Regions from separate parts of the Sporosarcina soli genome, predicted to be linked through region 1. Evidence: riboswitches for the same ligand, from Rfam matches in the RefSeq annotation. Region 1 holds a riboswitch; each other region holds the start of a gene.
The links. Region 1 has a riboswitch for cyclic di-GMP ahead of ACFPRA_RS13905 (methyl-accepting chemotaxis protein). Riboswitches for the same ligand answer to the same signal wherever they lie in the genome.

Region 1 (5,348 bases):
GTCCCCATTTCCTCCATTTTCTTCAAGGCTTCATTCGTAATCGAATCCACTTCAGCGTTATCTCCAAAAAAGTCAACAGCTACCCCAACTCTTGCATTTTTCAGGGCCGTATTGTCTAAAGACTTACTATAATCTTCAACGATATGTTCCTTTGCTGCTAATGTTTGATCATCCTTCTCATCGACTCCAGCCATGAAACTCAAAGCAATGGCTACATCTTCTACAGACCTAGCCATTGGACCAGGCGTATCAAAATTTAACGAGGACGGAACGACTCCATCACGACTTATTAAACCGAGCGTTGGTCTGATCCCAACTAACCCCGTAACATGAGATGGTCCTCTAACAGATCCAGATGTATCCGTCCCTAATCCAAATACACCGAAGTTTGCTGTGACTGCCGCAGCAGTTCCACTGCTGGAACCGGAAGCATCACGTTGAAGGTTGTAAGGATTCAAAGTTAAACCGCCCAAAGAGCTATAGCCTAATCTTCCATATGATGCTGCGAACTCTGACATATTTGTTTTTCCAATGATAATGGCTCCTGCATCCTTCAGTTTCTGAATGGTAAAAGCATCTTTTACAGGATAAGCTTCCTTTAATGCAACAGAACCTGCTGTTGTAGGCATTCCTTTTACGTCAAAATTATCTTTAACAACGATTGGAATACCATGTAGTACACTTCTCGCACCTTTACTTTGTCTCTCTGCGTCCAATTGCTTTGCAATCTCTATCGCTTCTTCATTAATGTTAGTAAACGAATTAATCGTAGGGCCTTGCTTGTCATAGGCTTTTATACGTTCTAGATAATACGTAACCAACTGCTCTGAGGTAATTTGATTGTTTTCCAAAGCATCCGAAATTTCTCTAATACTCTTTTCAAATGGATCAAATTTGGTTTCTTCTGCAGAAACACTTGCCAATGGAAGCACGGCCATTACTGCCATAAGGGCTACCAAGGTTATAACACGACTTACTACTTTAAACATGTTGTTTCCTCCCTAATCTAAATTACATAAAACATAAAAATTTTTCTTCTGGAAAATATATAAAAACATTCAAGGATAGTTTATACAATATGAACGTACATGAAAAACAAGGTTATAAGTTATGTAGGAATATGAATGGAAATCCAAAATACTCCTATTTGTTATTGGTTTAATAGAAATCATACTTTTACAGTTTAAATTGCTGGATGGCTACTTCCAATTCATTTGACATCCTAGCTAACTCTTGGGAAACCGATGAAACCTCTTCCATTGAGGCACTCATTTCTTCGGAGGATGCCGCGACGTTTTGGGAATAATTATTTACTTCGATACTCGTTTTTGAAACTTCTTCTATGTGAACTACGACTTCAGCTATATGATTCTTCATGTTTTCCATTGCTTTGCCGACCTCGGCTATTTTTGTTGTGCCTGCGAGAATGGAATCCTTAATTTCTCCAAACGCCTTCCCGCTTTCATTCACAAGCTTCATTCCTTCTTTAGCCGAGCTTACCCCTAGATTTACAAGACCCATCGAATCTTCAATGCCCTCTTCAATATCTTGAATAATTTCATTGATCTGCAATGCCGAGTTGCTGGATTGCTCTGCGAGTTTTCGAACTTCATCCGCCACTACAGCAAATCCCTTTCCATGTTCGCCAGCTCTTGCAGCTTCAATTGCAGCATTCAAAGCTAATAAATTCGTTTGTTCCGAAATGGACTGTATGATTAAGCTGATCTGTCTAATTTCATTTGATTTTTCATTTAACATGCTAATTTTATTAGCAGAAGAACTTACATTTTTATCAATTTCAACCATCTGATTCACAGTTTGTTCAACGACATCACTGCCCTGTTTAGCAGTTTCCGTTGAATAATGGATAGAATTACTTACATTGTTCATGCTCACTGTCACGTCATCAACATGCTTAAACACTTCGTTGATAATACCTACCGCATTTTTCATAGCGGCATCCTGTTCATCCGTTCCAGTTGCAACAAGTTGGATCGATTCGGATATTTCATTGGAGACTGTTTGATTCTCAATCGAAGATGCTGCCAGCTCCTCAGATGTCGCAGATAATTGTTGAGATTCCTGAGAGATTTTTTTGATTGTTTCTTTTAAACTGTTAGACATCGTATTGAAATTCTCAGCCATATCCCCGATTTCATCATTCACCTTAACCGTGATTTGTTGAGTCAAATCACCATTTGACATCGCTAAAGACAGATCACTAATCTTATTAATTCTCTTCGTTATACGTAGACTCATAAGAATAGAAGCAATTACGGCTAGAACCGCAAAAATCCCACCTATAATGAATATCATTGAACGTATGAAAATCGCCGTACTTAATATTTCGTCTTTCTTTATGACAGCAATATACTTCCAGCCATCGATATCTGATGTGATTGTGTTTAATACATAATCTTCTCCATCTAATTCGGTTTCAAATGTGCCATCTTTGCTTAAATCTTTTAATGAGGGGATGTTTAGATTAGAAATTGGTTGGAAGTTCAATTTAGGATCTTTTGGATGCGCAAGAATTGTTCCATCTTCTTGTGCGAGAATTACATAACCATTTTTACCTATACTGATTTCCTTGATAATATCTGTTAAGCCTTCCAGACTAACATCTAAGCCTAGCACGCCTGTTTGTTTTCCATCTTTTTCAATCGATACTACATTACTTACTATAATTCCTTCTATGCCAGTTGCCTCATAAGCGCTCGTTAATTTTACCTCTCCTGGATATTCAATAGCTGTGGTATACCAAGGACGGTCACTAGGATCGAAACCAGCTGGTACGGGTCCCTCGGGATATTGGACATAACCTCCATCCGATGTACCCATATAAACATAGGAGGCTTTAGGATGACTATTACTAAATTGAGAAAACACATTAAAAATGGCTTTCTCCTTATCCCCATTTTTTGAAGGGGTCATATCAATTGAGCCTTCTCCCGCTATATCTTTATAAGACGTAATACTTGAATCGGCATTTAAAACGGAAGGATCATTAGCTAATAAATTGACATTTTCCCTAATCGTTTCAAAGTATAGAGAAATTCCATTGTCCACCTGTTTAATTTCTTTCTCGCTGAAACTGATATAATCATCCTTAGTTTTTTGGCTAACTGTTTTATTAACTAAGACTCCAATAAAAACAATTGGTACTAGTGATAGTAGTAAAGAGAAAACTAATAACTTTGCTTTGAAAGAAATCCTTTTTATCTTCATTTTTACATTCCTTTCTAACTATGTCTTTTCGCCAAATTCATTCCAGACCGTTTTAAACACTCAAAAAGCTATTCTATTTAAATAGAATAGCCAAAGGATTTATATATATTAATACATAAATTTGGTAACCAGGCGATCATTGTTTAGATTTTAAGACCTTGGATTAATCCCTAAACTTTAGACCCTAAGCTTTGCGTCCTGCCCTTTCAGAACAGTTTGCCTTTAACTTCTATAGTTTTAGTATTAAATTGCACTCACTTATAATCTCATGTAGCTCTACAAACTTCAAGGCTTTTTAACCAGTCCCGACTGTTAACCTATGAATAACGGATCATAACAATGGTTCAAAACCAGTGAAAAAGTAGCTTTTTGTTTACCGTGTATAAAGTTTCAGATAAATGAGGTCAAAAATATAACTTCAAATTAGTATTTAATTGATGTTGGGGATCAAATATTTTTCAGACATGCGAAGTCTCCTCTCTTGATTATATAGTAACTATATAGCTTAAGTTATATATACAAAAGAAAGAAAGGTTTTGACATTATGTTTACTGGGATTCGAGCTATTACAGACTCGAACAAAAAAGAGGTTTTAGAATTAAAAATTGCAGAGCAACAGCAGGGATTTATCGAGCCTGTCAGCCATTGTTTAGCAGATGCTGAAAAAGACACACGTTATATTCCCTTAGCTTTATATGAAAATGGAGAAATTATTGGTTTTTCGATGTATGGAAAATTTGATGAACAAATTTGGCTCGACCGCTATTTAATTGACGAGCGCTTTCAGGGGAAGGGACTCGGACGCTACTTTTTCCGCGCACTTCTAGAAGATTTACTCGAACTCTACCCTAACCAACCTGTATATTTGAGCGTATTTGAGCAAAATAAAGTGGCGATCCAACTGTATCAAAAATTTGGTTTCTCCTTTACAGAAGAAGTAGATGAAAACGGCGAAAAAATTATGATTTATCCAAACGGTGGTTTGTAAGATGCACAAACAAGTCATTATTATCGGTGCTGGTTTAGCAGGCCTAAGTGCTGCTAAGAAATTGAAAGAACAAAACACTCCATTTGTATTATTAGAGGCGACTGAACGCATTGGGGGTAAGATAGATTCCATCATACATGAAAATGGACATTATTTTGAGTTAGGCCGCATGAAAATGTCGTTTTTGCTAGTAGTGAATTAGCGCTCAAATTCCCTAACTTTATGGAGGGTGCTAATCAAGCAGGATACACTGCTGTGGACGAGTTAAAATTAAAAAAATAAGTTTATCCCTACATTAAAAGGAACGCGCACCTGTTTTTTGAAACCATTACGTGTTCCTTTTGATTCTATTTCTATTTAGAATTAGGGTTGTGTGTAGGGACTATGAGCTTGTCATACGTTCGGATGTGACAATCATATTTCCCCATATTTTTAAGCCTTGTGCTGATGCAAAATTGGCACTGTGGCGTAAGCTTTTCCATTCTCTTTGAAGCATAGTTTGAAAAGAACAATTACTTAATAAATCAAACTCCTCTAAAAAACCTCATTTACTTATGGTACGGTTCCCCCTTCATAATCCTGAAAGCCCGATAGATCTGCTCCAACAAAATCAGCTTCATCATCTGGTGCGGAAAGGTCATTTTCGAAAAGGATAAGTATTCGTCCGCCCGTTTCATCACACTGTCATGCAGACCGAGTGATCCGCCAATGACGAATGCCACTTTGCTGCGCCCGTATGTCATCAATGACTCCAAATCCTCGGCTAATTCTTCCGATGTCTTCATCTTCCCTTCAATGGCGAGTGCAATAACATAAACATCCGCTCCGATTTTCGCTAAAATCCGTTCCGCTTCTTTTTTCTTTACTATATCCATATCTGCTTCGCTTAATGATTCGGGGGCTTTTTCGTCTGCTACTTCGACGAGATTGACTTTGGCGTATGGGCCGAGGCGCTTGACGAATTCTTCAATCCCCATTTTCAAGTACTTTTCTTTTAGTTTACCGACTGTCACAATTGTAATATTCACATGTTGTCCACCTTTACTTCTTATTTACAAACAAGTTGTCCACATAAGTTATGCACATATCCACATAATTTTCTATATATTGTGTCGAGTTATTCATTTGCCAC
Region 2 (5,348 bases), on a different contig from region 1:
CGCGATCAAAATAACTAAAAAAACCAAGCACTAACACGATTCAAACGCATGTCAGTACTTGGCATTATTCACTGTATAACCCTCATCACAAATTGCATAGCAGTTCCTAAATAATATTGTAGATTGAGTAAGTAATCTCTTGGTATTGCAACTCTACACATTGAGTTTTGCATGTTTTACGTTCAATTTATGTTTTGATTCCTTTTCCTTCACATCCGGTATGAAAATGATTGTTGAAATAAACCATAAGATGAGGATCGAAAATATGAAGATCCCGATCAGTCCGCCAGCGTAAAGCGGCTTGAAAAACAAGGTAGCGACTAACAATAACAACGCGCTGCTCACCAAGGCAACGTATCCTTTTCTTGCACTGGAAACAGATAAGTTCACTTGCAATACTTTAGCGGATTGAATGAGCGTGATGACCATGATTGTTACAATATTGGCAGACATTCCGATCCAAACAGGATGGATATTCAAATAGAATTGATTTGGGAGCCATCCGCCGAGATGATACCAGAGGATGCCCGAAAGGAAACCGGCAATCATGGAGCCGACGACAGCTTCTTTCGTTGCCAATCGCCAGAACAAAGCGGCGACGACCGGTGCAAAAGTGGCGGAATTGCGCATCGTCCAGGCGAGGATATTCCACCAAGCGGATTGTTCCGTCCGGATTGCGCCGAAAATGATCATAAGCCCTGTCAACACAAGTAATGAGATTTTTGTATATTTCACAAGTTGTTGTGGAGTTGCCGCCGGGTATAGTGCACTTCCGACATCTTTACCTAAACTTGTCGCACCGGAAAACTGGCAAGGTGCTCCCCATCCTAGCGCACAAGCCCAAATGCCAAGGAAAAACAAGCCGACTAGTGGGGCAGGAAGCACTTGCATCAAATATTGCGGCAATGCGACTAATCCAAGTGATGATCCTGGCACTACGGCCGCAGCTGATAAGCCGAATAAAGTTCCCAACAAGATAAAGGGAACGCCGAAAATCGCCGCTAACTTCAATCCTTTTTGCCCTTCTTCAGGTGTTCGACACGACAATGCCATTTGGAATGCGGCTTGTGCCAAAATGACGTTCACCAAAAATGTCCCGAACCAAACGACAATGACTTGGACCCCGACACTGCTAAACTCGAACATCGCTGGACTGGCAACCGCCAATTCCTTTAAACCTGCGATCCCAGGATTAATAAAAAAGGCAATGATGCCAATGACAAACATGATGCCGAACACAAACATATTCATCGTTTGGGTAAAGGCGATTGACCACATGCCCCCCGCTTGCAAATAAACAAACAGCAGAAGCGCCGTAAACGCGACCGATAGTGACAAAGAAATGCCCGTAAAGACATGAACAGCCGATGCAAAAGCAATCGCGGTCGCAACGGACCACATCGGAAAAGCGAAAGCGGTAATTGCACCGCTAATTCCTAACGCTTTTCTCCCGTAACGTTCACCGATCATCCCGGATACAGTGACGACGAGCTTTTTCCGAAAAGGACCGATGATGACAAAGGCGATGATCAAAATTTGAATTGTTTCAGCGACCCCATACCATATCGCGGAAATTCCAGTTAAATACGACAATTCCACGATGGAGATAAAGGTCGATCCGGAAAATAAACCCGTGATACAAAAGCAGACGAGCCATTTATTGAAAGTCCGGCCGCCAACAAAATAGCCATCCCCTTTTGCCGACTTCTTTCTTGAAATCGAACCGATAAAAATGAGAGCTATTGTATACAGTACGGCAAAAGCGATTAACCACCATCCATATGACGTCATGTTTTCATTCCTCCATTCCCTTGCTAAGTAAGTAAAAAAGGCTCCATAACACCCACAAAATTGTCTGGAAACAAATTTGCAAATGTCATAGAGCCTCCGATTATTCGGTCAGCTATACAATTATAATATTGTTTATTATCTTAAGTGTGTAATTCATATAAGTCAAGTATGAATTAAAAGCATTTTCTACCTTAGATTCACCAAGCCGATGAATGGATACGAATAGGGGGTGTCCAAAGAAATAGGTAACTTTAAAATTCAAATGAAAATTATTCCAAGCAAGTCTATTGACCTAGTTGTCGTGGAACGGTAGAGTAGTTAGTAATTACTTTCAAAATTAAAACAATAATGGCAAATTCATCGAAAGGTGAAGACGCAAAGCTAGAGGGGCTAAAGTCGATGAACTAAGTCAGCCAGCTATCGAATAGTGTTTACAGAACAGCAGACTAAACGACATTCGATTGGTCTGCTATTTATATTCATTCAGCAAATGTATTTGCTGAATGAATATAAAGCCTCCGGCGGATGTCACAGATTTTGAATTGAGCCTTGCCCAATCCAAAATCTGGACGCAATCACGCCGAGGCGCGATTGATATTGGGGTAGGGGGATGGCAATGAAGGTTGTGCTTTTTGCACTAGGCGTGCTAACAGGAATGCTTATTCCACAGTTCTTCAAAGGATATTTGAAGGTTAAATCAGGTTGCCGGTTAAATAGAATGAGTCGGATGCTAGAGTTGGTCGATAGTTCTAAAGATGTGATTTATCATTATCAACTTAAGCCACGCCCAAAATATCTTTACGTCAGCCCATCCATTGAGGATTTATTGGGCCCTGAACTTTTAGAGGCGAGCTATCAAAATCCCAAAATCTCTTTTAATTATATTCATCCAGAAGATCGCACACTTTTACTCAAGAAAATGGAGGGCAAGGTCGATTTCAGTAAGCCCATTTTGCAACGTTGGAGGGACCATACCGGAAACTATAAATGGTGTGAGGAATATGCCACCCCTATTTATAAAAAGGGGGAGTTGGTTGCCATTGTTGGTTATATCCGAGATATTACGGACAAAGTGGAGATGCAGCAAGAGCTACAGTACTTGAGCACACATGATATTTTGACAGGCCTTTACAACCGGAATTACTTTGAGAAAATCATGGAGCGTTATAACAATGAAATCGATTGTCCCATTGCACTCATCCTTTGTGATTTGGATGAATTAAAAGGGATCAATGATACATTTGGACATGTGGAAGGCGATAAAATCATAAAAACATCCGCCAAAATGATCCATGAATTTTTCTCGGAAAATACTACTGTAGCCAGAATAGGCGGAGACGAGTTCGTCATCATCCTTCCAAACCAGACATCTTCACAAGTCGAAATGCTATGCAAAGAATTCGAAGCCCAAATTGCCGACTTCAATGAAAAGGCCAAAGAAAGACAATTAGGCCTTTCCCTAGGTTACTCGTCAACTGAGCGCTCAATCGGAAATATGGACAACCTCCTCACCCAAGCCGACATAAGAATGTATCAGAACAAAAACGATAAAAAGCAAAAACAACTTGTGATTAATCGCTGAAAGGAAAACTTGTTTAAAGGGGGTGTACTAGTGATCATAGAATCATTTGCGCGCTCAAAGCGGGTGTGTTAGCGATCAAAGGATTTCACCTCGCGCATAAAGCGGGTGTGGTAGAGATCAAAGATTCCCTCACGCGCTCAAAGCGGGTGTGTTAGTGATCAAAGAATCTCCCCCGCGCTCAAAGCGGGTGTGCTAGTGATCAAAGACTTCCCTGCGCGCTCAAAACAAGTGTGCTAGTGATCAAAGGATTACCCCCGCGCCCAAAGCGAGTATGCTAGTGCTCAAGGGATACCCAGAGCGCTCAAACCGAACAGCCATCGCTCATAAACAAGTCCCCGCAAAATCACCACCCCCAACGTGGAATCAATGAAATCCTAGTACTTTCCATAAAGAAAAAACAGCATCTATCCCGTTCTATCAGGATAGATGCTGTCGTTTAATGCTTAAAACTAGAAATTAATTCTTGCAATTCCTCTGCCATAGTGGAAAGGGTTTTGGTGGATGCGGTGATTTCTTCCATGGAAGCTAGCTGCTGTTCGGTTGACGCTGCTACTTCTTCGGAGGAAGATGCATTGCTTTTTGCCATATTTTCAAGTTCAATGGCGGTTCCTCTTAATTCATCAATAGCGATTTGGACGTTTTGAGCAGATTTCGAAATGTCATCCATTTGCGGAGTGATTTCTTGGGTGCTTTTCAGGATTTGCTCGAATTTTTCAATTGCTTCGTTCGAGATGGTCATTCCTTCTTTGACGTCCTCTGTTACTTTTGCCATCATGTCGACGGAGTTTTCGGTATCTTTTTGAATACCTCGGATAATGTTGAAAATCTCTGTGGCGGATTGCTGGGATTGTTCGGCCAGCTTTCTCACTTCGTCGGCGACGACGGCAAAGCCTTTTCCATGTTCGCCTGCTCTTGCTGCTTCGATGGCGGCATTCAAGGCGAGTAGGTTTGTTTGCTCCGCAATCCCGGTAATGACATTTAAAATGGATCCCACTTCTTTGGAACGTTCGGAGAGGGAGCTGATCATTCGATTTGATTCGGACACTGAAGATTGGATGGAAGTCATCTGATTCACGGTATTGGTAACCGCCTGTCCTCCGATTTCGGCTTGTTCCCTCATATGGATGGCAAGTTCTGTCACGTTTACGGAACGATTGGCAATGTGCGAGATCCCCTCGGTTACTTGTTCGATCAGAAGCACGTTATTCTCGACGCTGTTTAACTGATTTTCGGCATTGCCCGCCACTTCTTGAACCGCTCCTGCTACATGTTCGGTCGCATACATTGTCTGTTCGGCGCTTGCCGTCAATTCTTCAGAGGAAGCTGCAACAAGTTCCGTATTGTGCTCGATATTACCGACCAGGTTTCTTAAGCTTTCCTGCATGTCACGAAATGCTTCGCCTAATTGGCCAATCTCGTCGTTCGTCTTGATTTCGATTTCTTCGGTCAGATCGCCGTTACTAATGGTATGGGCCTGCTCCTTCAAAACCCTTATCGGTCTAAGGACGGATTGGATAATGAAGAACACGATCAGGGCACCGACCAATAAGGCAATCCCGATGACGACGCTTGTCCTGTTTAAGATCGGGGCGGCCGCTTCCTCTATTTCGGATGTAATGAGCGTGCCTCCGATTTTCCACCCGGTCAGTTCGTTCGTCAGGAAAGTCATGAACTGCTCATCACCTTCAATTGTATAATCAAAAGTACCTTGCTTTTGCTCATACATCTTTTTATAGAAATCCTCTTGGGCCGTAGTTCCTCCTTCGCCCGTCGGATGGGAAATGAAATTCATATCTCCATCTAGCAGAAAGGCATACCCTTCCTTTCCAATCGATACTTGTTTCGCCAGTTTAGTAATATAATCCAACGTAATATCGACGCTAACGACACCTGAATGGTCCTTCGTTGTCTTGGAAATGGTGACAACTATATCATCCACGGCCGCATCCTTATACGGCTTCGATATGAGGATTTC
Region 3 (5,348 bases), on a different contig from region 1:
TTGCTTGTTTCTTTTGAGCCGTAAATTAGTTGTCGAGTGCCAAATTTACGGGACTTGAACATTTGTTCGGTCAACACAGAACGAATGCGGAGAATTTTTGAAGCTCATGATAACTTCCGATCCCATTTATTATAAAAAAACAGCCATTTCGAAGCCTTTTAACCCCATTCAATACAATAATTGTAAATTTATTCCGCTATTATCCCAAACACACAACAAACAGAACACCAGTTCCCACCCCCAGTAATTGAGCATTTTTCTTCGTTTAATAAAAATAAATTCACGGGAATTGGGAGGATGGTTAAATGGATGATAATGATATATCGAAAGAAAACAGACTAATTGACAGCTTCGTGCAGGCGGAAATAAGTGTACTCGTTGAGTTACGAATGGGGAATGGATTGCATGCAATGGAGGTTGAAAAGCTAGTTAAAGCATTGGCTGCTTGTGCTGATGAGTGGGAGAATCGGGAGAGTATACCTCAAAACGCCATCCACGCTCTCATTGAACTGTTTGATGAACTCTATAACTTTTCACTGATTTATAAGGAAGATGAAGCGACACGAATAATGGAAGCCGCTAAACAGATAAAAGCGCTGATTCATAGATGGACAAAAGAAACGGGGGAAATAGATCCTGAGAAAGCCAAAGATATTGCCAAACTGCTCGAGTACATCAATGAGGACGGACATTTTTTTGAAAAGCTTCAAAACGGCAAAGGTATGGATGAGCGGCAATTTGAAAGAATTTATAATGAATTGGAATCCATTTCCAACCAGATTTATGGATGGGAAACCTTGCCGAAAGTATTGGTTAATATGCTAATCGATCTTTGCGAAATGGATTTGTATGCTTCTCAGTATCAAGAACAGCAAGAGCAGGCAGAAAAGATTTATGATGCACACGAACGAATAATGACTTTACTGATTGGATGAGCCTGAGCCGTTTATAAGCTTTTAAAGGGGCAGATAGTAGAGTGTAATGTCCCCCTAGCCACTCATGGTTGAGTAGCTAGGGGGATTTTTTATGAGGGGAAATTGTAAAACCTTTTTACAATGGTCCATCACATGATCAATCTCTGGGCAACGAGACCAAGCAGTAATCCTAAAAAGATAGAGGATAATGTCCCTAACAGGAAATATTCCGCCCAATTTCGATCATCCAACTGCTTGAACCGTGCAATCGACTTGGCAGCGATAATAAAAGCGATAGACGGATAGGCACCGATCATCGTTAATAAGATAACGAGCAATCTTTCGATGTAGCCAATGAGATTTCCACGTGAACGGAGAGGAGTGGTGTACGTAAAATAATGGTATTCTTCTGTAAAACTATTCTCCATATTAGGTTGAGCTTTTTCTTTCGCAGCAATAATTTGATTTTTTAGCGTCAGTTCGCCTTCGAAGTTTGCAAACTCTGAAGGCAAAGAGCCAACGATGAATTTAACGATATGACCACTGACACTTGTCGCTAAAATAAAAATGATAATGAGCAATAATAACGCGTTAAGCGGATCTAATTTGCTTGTCCCAAACAATTCTAAAATACGAGTAGTCATTACCACAACTTCCATATGAAAGAAAATGATACAGGTACTGAGTAACATTACGATATGAAGAAGTTGATCGAATAGGAAAAAGCCAAGTTTTTTCAAACTATCATTTGTGTTTCTTTTAATGGAGTCCACTAGTTTTATTTTCAGCAAGTCAATGAAAAGATGTGAGACACAGATAAAAAGTAATGGGAAAATAAAATACTCAACCATGTTCCTAAACTCGTAATAATACCCCCATACGATGGCAAGCGCTATTCCTGTAGTAAATAGATGGTGAAGAAAATGTTTCTTGAAATGTTTTATTTTATGTTTCACCATTTTATCCGTTTGTAACCAAAAGTCAGCAATTAAATGTGCGAGAAGTAGCAGCAGGACAGTCATCATTTTCCTCCCTCAATGTTTGGAAAATAATCATGAAGCTGATCGCTCACAATCTGTCGTATGTTCCTTTGTAATGAACCACTTGCGCTATACGGATTCAACTTATGATCAGTTTCTAAAGAATTTAATACGTTTACAATGTTATGAAAAGCATCCAGGATAGCTTCTGTTTTGCCTTTTTTCATATGACTTGAAACAGTAGATGCTGTTCTCCCCAAATAGTGACTCACTTTATTTTGTTGAGTAAGGATTAAGAACAAAGAACAGACAAGCGATTGGATTTCTGTTTGTTCATTTATTTGTTCTTGTTGCAAAGTTAAAATCACATTTAGCAACGTTTCAAACTGACTTCCAAATACATTGAATCCTTCGGGTGACTTTTCATCTGAAAAATCCGCCAACCGAAAGTGAAATTGAGCTCTATTTTGTTGTTTTTTCAAGAAATCATTTGCCTCTCTAGCTTGTTTCATTAACGGATGAATCCAAGTTTCTACGTTCAAAGTGTTAACGTCATCTTGTATATCACCAAAAGACAGACCGAAATAGGGTTTATGATTTGAGAATTTCCAAACACGGCTCAAATAAAAAGCAAGCGTATAAGCTGTTGCATAGCCATTACTCACCACGACGAGTTCATCGCCAGCCCGGTGGGTGATTTGCGTCGCAACAATATTTTGTGTCCACTTAGCTATACGTACCTCTAATTGCTGAAGATATTCACTTAATTCACTTCCGATATTTCCCTTAGACGAATGACTGACGTCCATAATGAAAACAGAAATTGGATTCGTCATCAATAAACAACACCTTCCCAGCATCAATTGTAGCATTAAGTTCGATGATATCATCAAATATATCAGTAATTCGATTAAACAGTCAAACTTGTAGAATGTTCGATTATACAATCGAATTTACATATAGATTCACTTATCACTACGAGGATGAGCTTAAACAACCGGCAGAGGCAGAAAAATTGACGAGGTACATGAACGAATTGTGACATTACTTATTGGTTGTCCTACTTTGTGCAATGAAATCTAGATTTGTGCTTGATTATTAGGAGATTATAACTATAATAAAATTAGTTACTTATGAAAATAGCAAAATAAAAGAATAATGGAGCAATGAACAGCATTTGTATTTGGGCACTTAAATGACTGGGAGCAAGTAGTGCAACCGACCTTGATTTTTTCAGGGTCTTTTTTTATGATTGCGGTAAAACATCTCAAATTGGACAAACTTATAATGCTGTTCAAACGCTTGAGACACAAGCTGTTTTTGTACTAAAGAAAAATGCATATTTGTCCGAGGAGATACAGCTCTTGCAGGTATTACCAAGTAAATAATATAAATATGAGGAGCATAATTTATGAGTCTTTTTTTCAGAAAATCTATATCTTGGGATGAACAAATAAAGTTTACTAATTCCAACTTATCAAATGTAGGAGAAAGAGCAAAAGAACGCCTGAATTTCTTAGGTATCGACCAAGATACGTTACAAATTGTAAAAGAGTCAGCGGATTTTCTTGCCCCTTTTAAGGATGAGATGATTGACAAGTTTTATGAAAGGATCCAGTCTGTCGAGGGTCTACATAAGATTATTAACGAATATTCTACAATTGATCGATTAAGAAAAACGATGGGGAAGTATCTTGATCAATTTTTAGAAGCAGAAATTAATAAAGAGTATATCATGACCCGTATCCGTATCGGCCAAGTGCATAGTCGCATCAATTTAACAGCTGAAAATTTTATTTCTGCCCATCATTTGCTTCTTCAAGTAATGACGGCTGTCTTAATCGAAAAACTATACCATAAACCTGCTCGGATGATGGAGAGTATAATTGCCGTCCAAAAGTTAGCTGCATATGACCAACAGCTAATCGTAGAAGTGTATATGGAACATACATTTAAGCATTTCCTATTTGGTGTTTCGGATATGTTGAATGAGATAACAGATATTGATACGACGAAACAACTCATTTATAGTATAGAAAAACAAATGGATGAAACACATAATGTTACTGCAGCTACTGATCAAATGAGTGCCTCCATACAAGAAGTTGCAAATTATGCGATAAAAGTGGCGGAGGGGACAGATGATGCTGTACAATCTGCTGAAAAAAGTCGGCTAGCTGTAGATGAAACGACAACGGACATTCTTCAAGTTGGAAAAGTGTACGAAGAAATTGTGAACGGGGTAACAAGACTTGGTCAGGAAATCGACCATACCCAAGACATTGTCCAAGTGATTAAAGGGATCGCTGACCAAACCAATTTACTCGCGTTAAATGCAAGTATTGAAGCTGCGAGAGCGGGAGAACACGGACAAGGATTTTCCGTGGTTGCTTCTGAAGTCCGTAAATTATCTGAACATACAAAAGAACAAATCGTAAAAATCAACGAAAATATGGAATCTTTGCAAAGGGTTTCTTCAGAAGTAATCGATGAAATCACCAAAACCTCTAAATTAGTAGAAAAAAGCGTCACAGGGGCAGAGAACACAAGCCAAGCATTAGTTCATATTGTCGAAATGATGCAAGGGATTAACGAAGCAACATCGCAAATAGCAGCCATGAGCGAGGAACAAACTTCCACGACTGTAGATATTGCTTCTAGAAATTCTTCTATTTATGATAATAGTGTACAAGCTCGAGAAATCTCACATCAAACTGCGAAAACACTCTTTGATTTAAGTAATAAAATGGATAATTATCGTAAAACGTTCTTTGAGATAAATGTCAAACTTACTTCTAAAGATATAGTGAAAGTCGCGAAAACAGACCATCTATTATGGAAGTGGCGCGTATATAACTTAATATTAGGAGTCGAAACGATTGATTTGAAAGAAGTAACATCTCATGAAATGTGCCGATTAGGTCAGTGGTATTATGGAGATTTACCTGATCATATAAAACAAAAAGATGCTTTCAAACAACTCGAAATACCACATAAAGAAGTTCACGAAAATGCAAAATTAGTTGTTGAATGTCATAACAGAAATGATCTGTACGGGGTTGAAATGGGCTTCAAACAATTAGAAGAAGCTTCTGAGAAAGTTATTACTTTACTATGCGAATTAGAGGACGAATTAGAAAAAGATCTCTAAGTTTTATTTCATTTGATCGTTCAACATATTGCCAAAAAAACTGCCTGGAAACTGAACTGGGTAGTTTTTTAATATTGAACATTAACTTTGAGGGAGGCCATTTTAGAAGTGGTCTTCCGTTTAAAAATATTTTAGTTTACATAATATATATTATCGATAGTTGTGTTTCGTTGAATAAGTATACTTGGAACAGTGAGATAAAATGCAGAATTGCTGTAAATAGACATAAATGTTTAGGCTTGGACTTCTTAAATACATTCTAAAATTGTTTAGACAAAAAAATATACAGATACCTAAAATGCT
Region 4 (5,348 bases), on a different contig from region 1:
ATTCGCATTATTTTCAGCAATAATTTTTGTAGTAGCTACAATCTTTTCGAACATCTCCCCAATTTCTGTAATCGTTGTATTGGTTTGTTCAAATTCTTTTGTTCCCTGCCCCATGGATAGGACAACTTTGTCCGTCTCTTCTTGAATATTTCTCACAATATTCGACACTTCAGAAGACGACTGACGTGATTGTTCAGCTAATTTACGAACTTCATCAGCAACTACCGCAAACCCTTTTCCGTGCTCACCTGCACGAGCCGCTTCAATCGCTGCGTTCAATGCTAATAAATTAATTTGCTCTGAAATCCCCGTAATTACTTTAACAATGTTACCAATTTCATGCGATTTTTCTCCAAGTACATTGATTGCACTAAATGTGGTATTAATTGTTTGATTAAATTGCTCCATTTTCTCCATCGAATCTTTTAACTTTTCGTTACCGTCTTGTGTTAATTCTAACGTCGTATTCGATTGTTCCGAAATTTGGTTTGACCTTATCGATAGTTCTTCAATCGCCTCTGTTATGTCTACGATAGAAGTAGAAGTCTCTTCAGTGGCCACTAATTGCTTTTTTAATCCTTTACCTACCTCATCTATTGCAGCCCTAACAATATCAGCCTTCTCAGTTGCGTATTCCCCGTATTCCGTAAGATTTCCAGCTTTTTCATTCACAGTTTTTGCATATAACTGAAACTGCTCACTAACCTGATCTGCTGATCGTTCCCCCATTTCGTTTATATCCTCATTATTTATAGGTGAACGACGTTTAAGCGCAAAATATTGGTAAGCAAAATACAAAGATGTACATAATAAAACGACTACTATTCCCAGCAAGATAGTTTCCATAAAAATAATCTCCTATTCTATTAACATTAATGCCGAAATTTTACAGCTCTCTTACAATGATATAAATTCCATCTGCTACAGTCGATGGAATATTGCTTAGTCTCTCATTATTTTCATATGTATGGACAATAAAGTTTCCTTCTACATCTTTATATTTCGTCAAGCCGTGAAACTTTTCCATCAAACGTATTGACTTCGGATTTGTTGCTTCACCTAACACCAGTCTTACGCCTTCTTCTGTTGCTTTCTTTATTAACAGATCGCCTAATCTTTGTACAATATCATGACGATCATACTCAGCGATGACACCTAATAAAAATAAATGCAATACCTCTCCGTCTTCCGGATCTTTTCCATAACGTTTTTTATAATCATCTAGGAAACGTGTATCGATATCCGCTAATACACGCATGACTACATTCATGTCAGCAAATGTACCTTCAAAAATATCGTCTTCGATGATTTCAAGAGCCTTCGTATCCCCGACTAACGCGCCTACGACATTTCGTTCGCTATCTAACGCAACAGCACAGTAGCCTTGGTGAGCAATTGACTCGATATATTCCTTCGTAAATTGATAGAAATCTTCGTAAGGTAATTGTAACGCATACCCGATTATCGGTTCTTGCACCCAATTACCAGCAACATCCACTCCAATGAATGTGCTTGCCAAACATGCTGCTGCCTTTTCTATTAAATCTGGTTGGTCCTCTGTAAGAATGTCATATACATATAAATCTTCTAGTGTCTGCATCGTGATGTTCCTTTCAAAATTTGATTAACGTTAGCGCAAAGTTGTTTCAGAAACATGATCGACTACCGTTCCTGGAAAATCAATGGTCTCTAGCGCATTTCGAACTTGTACTTGAGCAATTTTAGACTTAGGATTTACGATCACATTATCTTTAAAGCCAAGTGAAGCATAAAACATGATCGTTTCCCCTAGTCCTGCTGAAACTTTTGAAGGAAGAGGTGATTGGTAAGTTCCGTCCACTACAAACGTATACGCATTTTTTGGAACTTTTGCTACGGTTTCTTGTAAATCCTTTAAATATTCCGCTACAAGATCTTCTTTAATAAACCCTATTACCTGAACATGTACTTCTTTCTTTGCCTCATAAATTGCCATTTTATATTTTGGCTCATCAACAACTAACATCTTTAATCTCCTCCTCTATTACTAATTTTTTTAACAACTGATATTGTAATCTTCCAGCACTTCTTCTACATGAAAAAACTACCCCGACCAAAAATTAGGGGCAGCCAAATAACCACTTCTTATCTTGGCAACCCGACTATCATTTTCCAAGAGGATTTTAGACTCGTAGCTTTGCGTCCTTATCTTTCGATAAGTTTGCCTTTTTCAATTTAAAGAGAAGTAATCGGAATATCACATTAACCTATCAATATAGTAGTATAAACTACTTGTATAATTTTTTCCATATTAGTCCCTTAGACTGAAAAACTCCATATTCCTAAGGGTATTTCTACTCACTTTCTAAGCTACATTGGTAAGAACAAATAAATTTAAAGGGGGATTGCTCGCCGCCTAGTTCCATATGTTCAAACATCATAAAAAGGCAATCCAATTTGATGTGAATCAACGGATTGCCTTGTATTTATGCTTCAATAGCCTATTATAAAACTGAATATTCAGTCTATTCTACGATGTCTTAATCACTTGAGGGCTTACAGTAGATTCAATATCCTGTGAATCGGAATTACGTTGCAATAGAAATGCAGCGCTAAGAATAAGAATTCCTCCGACTATTTGTATAAAATAAAGATTTTGCCCCAAGACAATAGCTGCTAGTATGGCTCCCATGACCGGTTCGAATATCGCCAAAATCGAAGCTTTGGAAGCCCCTATCATTCTTATACCCGTTAACAGCAACATAGTGGGAAGTGCTGCCGCTACAACACCAGCAAAGATCAATATCGGCCAAAGTGAAGCATCATGAAACGGTTGGAGAATAGCCTCCTTTTCCCCGAAAATAAACCCCATAGTCGCGAATACCGTTCCGGCAGCAATGAGGAAAATTGTCGTAGCATACGATGCAGGAACGCTCGGATAACCTTTACGACCGACAAGAAAATAGACGGACATTCCAATTGCGGCAAAGAGTGCTAATCCAATACCAAGCCAATCAAACCTCATTTCTTCCCCAAACATTTGCCCAACGACAGCGAGACTGCTCCCACCCAGAGCAAATAACAGTGCGATGATTTTTTGCTTATTTAGCATTTCACGTCCCGTAACAGCACTGATCAACGTCACGATTGCTGGGTAGATATAAAATAATAGAAATGCCAATGCTACTGTTAAATGAACGAATGCGTAAAAAATTGCTAAACTATAGGACATAAAAGCCAATGCCGCAATAGACAAATTCCTCCATTGCCATCGAGGAATATTCGACAACACTTTTTTCTGATTCCGTTGGCGGCCTACTCCGAATATGAGAAGTACACACATCGTGATGGCCCCAAAGATTTCTCTCCATGCCCCAAAAGCGATTGGACTCACACCAGCTTCATATGCAATATTGGTCAAGGTTCCTAGGCTCGAAAAGAGTGCTGATGCGAACAGTACTATTAATATTCCCGTAAGTTGTTGTTTTTTCAAATCAGAATTAGAAATCATAGGCTGCCCTAATCCACTTTTCTCCATATTATTGTCCACCTCTCCATTGTCATATAAGGTTATACAATTTTTCACAGAGTCGCCGCACCTTAACCTATCCTTGTTTTCATTCTGGTACTGACTATCCTGAATAAAGTAAAATCATATAATTTATTTTGAACCAACTGTTGGGCATATACTTGATCCTGTCACATGTCTTGCGGCAGTACCTAGCATATAATCAATATTTTCAGATGCCATGGCCATTTTTACGGTTTCCGAACGAATATGCATTAATTCTGCAGGCCAATTTGAGGCAGCAGCCCCGTATATTTTTGACCAAATTTGAGTCTTATCTGCAATCGGTTTCATAATATCTTCCCAATTTTTAAGGGCTGTCTCTATATCATCGTTCTCCAGTTGTTTAGCAAGTTCCAACGCACTTGTCATGCTAACTCCTGCCCCTTGTCCTAAATTAGGCTCCATTCCATGCGCAGCATCGCCAAGAATCGCCACTTTCCCTGCCGACCAGGTTTTTAGGTAAATATAGTAGAAGTATTGATCTAATCTTAAATAATCGATACGTTCTATGACAGATTTCAGGTGGGGGAATGATGAAAGCCAAGCATCTTTATTAATAGGATCAGAAAGTCCTTCGCTATCTGTAGATGGCGATGTCAAATATACATACCGATATTGATCTGTAGATGGAGCTATCCCAATTCGGCGGAAACCATTCCAATGCTCCATTGCGATTCCTATCTCATCTGCATCTGTTTTTGGTATTAAAGCTCTTAATGCTCCATTACTTACTTTTTCAACCGTACACTCAATATGAATCGAATTTCGAATTCTTGAGTTGATGCCATCTGCTGCTACTACTAAATCCGCTTTCACTATTTCCCTATTAGCCAATGTAATCGTTCCTGACGAAGCCGCTGATATCACACGAGCATCCGTCTCTATCCGCACACCTAACTCCTGGGCCTTCCTTACTAGAGCACTATGAATCTCTTTACGCGGTATCACACAGAAGCGATTTTCTTCGCTGAATACTGTGGAATGCAATACATCTTGTGTTTCATCCATCATGTTTAAACTCTGAATAAACTCCACGTTCTGACATACTTCATCAAACACGTCAATCGATTCCAATACTTTCAATCCATTTTCCCACAAATAAAGCCCCGCCCCAATTTCTCTAAGTTCCGAAGATCTTTCAAATATTTGTACATCCCAACCACGTTGAGCTAGTGCTATTCCCAAAGTTAAACCTGATAATCCTGCCCCAGCAATACTTACTCTTTTTTTTGCCATTTTAATGCCTCCTTATAAAATTTCTTATAGGAAATAAAGAAGAAATCCCAATATTTTCCCGGGAAATAATATTGGGATGTGAGGATAGGACTATATAAGATTAGAGATTGAAAGATATTCTTTGATATGTTCCACAACTTTTTCCGGTGATTCAAGGGTAGGAAAATGTGTTTCGCCTGGGATCATCTTAAAATCAAACCAAGTGTTCTGCTCCGCAAATCGACTTTGCAATTCTTCGTAACCATCTTCCGCAGCCTGTGAGTAGATATGCACAATAGGACGCTTCTCTTTTAGAGCCGCCATCCGTTTAAGCGGCGAACCCCATTTTTGATATGATTCTTCGATTACTCGGCAGGAACGTTCCCACATATCGTAGCCGAAACTGGCCATTTCCTTATTAAGATGGTTTTTGACAGCACGATTAGTACTAACACCTTGCCAATGGTTAAATATATTTTGTCTACCTGAAAACCACTGTTCGGGATTTTGCATATCTTGCAAGTCTTTGATAAATTCTTTCCCTGCCTCAGTCATGATCCAATCGATCACTACACTCTGAGGT

Region 2: it holds a riboswitch for cyclic di-GMP, as region 1 does, so the genes downstream of both, ACFPRA_RS08985 (sensor domain-containing diguanylate cyclase) here and ACFPRA_RS13905 (methyl-accepting chemotaxis protein) in region 1, are expected to answer to the same signal.
Region 3: it holds a riboswitch for cyclic di-GMP, as region 1 does, so the genes downstream of both, ACFPRA_RS00795 (methyl-accepting chemotaxis protein) here and ACFPRA_RS13905 (methyl-accepting chemotaxis protein) in region 1, are expected to answer to the same signal.
Region 4: it holds a riboswitch for cyclic di-GMP, as region 1 does, so the genes downstream of both, ACFPRA_RS21700 (hypothetical protein) here and ACFPRA_RS13905 (methyl-accepting chemotaxis protein) in region 1, are expected to answer to the same signal.

The regions. Positions count from the first base shown of each region.
Region 1 is NZ_JBHSNO010000007.1:41,432-46,779, reverse strand. Features, by position in the region: gene ACFPRA_RS13910 (amidase family protein) at 1-989, opposite strand, end outside; gene ACFPRA_RS13905 (methyl-accepting chemotaxis protein) at 1,177-3,228, opposite strand; cyclic di-GMP riboswitch class I at 3,349-3,459, opposite strand; gene ACFPRA_RS13900 (GNAT family N-acetyltransferase) at 3,773-4,216, shown strand; gene ACFPRA_RS13895 (NAD(P)-binding protein) at 4,218-4,418, shown strand; gene rlmH (23S rRNA (pseudouridine(1915)-N(3))-methyltransferase RlmH) at 4,765-5,244, opposite strand; gene ACFPRA_RS13885 (CxxH/CxxC protein) at 5,334-5,348, opposite strand, start outside.
Region 2 is NZ_JBHSNO010000005.1:1,027,494-1,032,841, reverse strand. Features, by position in the region: gene ACFPRA_RS08990 (sodium:solute symporter family protein) at 154-1,791, opposite strand; cyclic di-GMP riboswitch class I at 2,132-2,216, shown strand; gene ACFPRA_RS08985 (sensor domain-containing diguanylate cyclase) at 2,408-3,373, shown strand; gene ACFPRA_RS08980 (methyl-accepting chemotaxis protein) at 3,810-5,348, opposite strand, start outside.
Region 3 is NZ_JBHSNO010000001.1:182,193-187,540, reverse strand. Features, by position in the region: gene ACFPRA_RS00810 (hypothetical protein) at 306-935, shown strand; gene ACFPRA_RS00805 (DUF3307 domain-containing protein) at 1,064-1,936, opposite strand; gene ACFPRA_RS00800 (hypothetical protein) at 1,936-2,730, opposite strand; cyclic di-GMP riboswitch class II at 3,046-3,127, shown strand; gene ACFPRA_RS00795 (methyl-accepting chemotaxis protein) at 3,306-5,045, shown strand.
Region 4 is NZ_JBHSNO010000016.1:213,175-218,522, forward strand. Features, by position in the region: gene ACFPRA_RS21690 (methyl-accepting chemotaxis protein) at 1-846, opposite strand, end outside; gene ACFPRA_RS21695 (hypothetical protein) at 887-1,600, opposite strand; gene ACFPRA_RS21700 (hypothetical protein) at 1,631-2,005, opposite strand; cyclic di-GMP riboswitch class I at 2,129-2,215, opposite strand; gene ACFPRA_RS21705 (DMT family transporter) at 2,510-3,517, opposite strand; gene ACFPRA_RS21710 (FAD-dependent oxidoreductase) at 3,641-4,786, opposite strand; gene ACFPRA_RS21715 (alpha/beta fold hydrolase) at 4,877-5,348, opposite strand, start outside.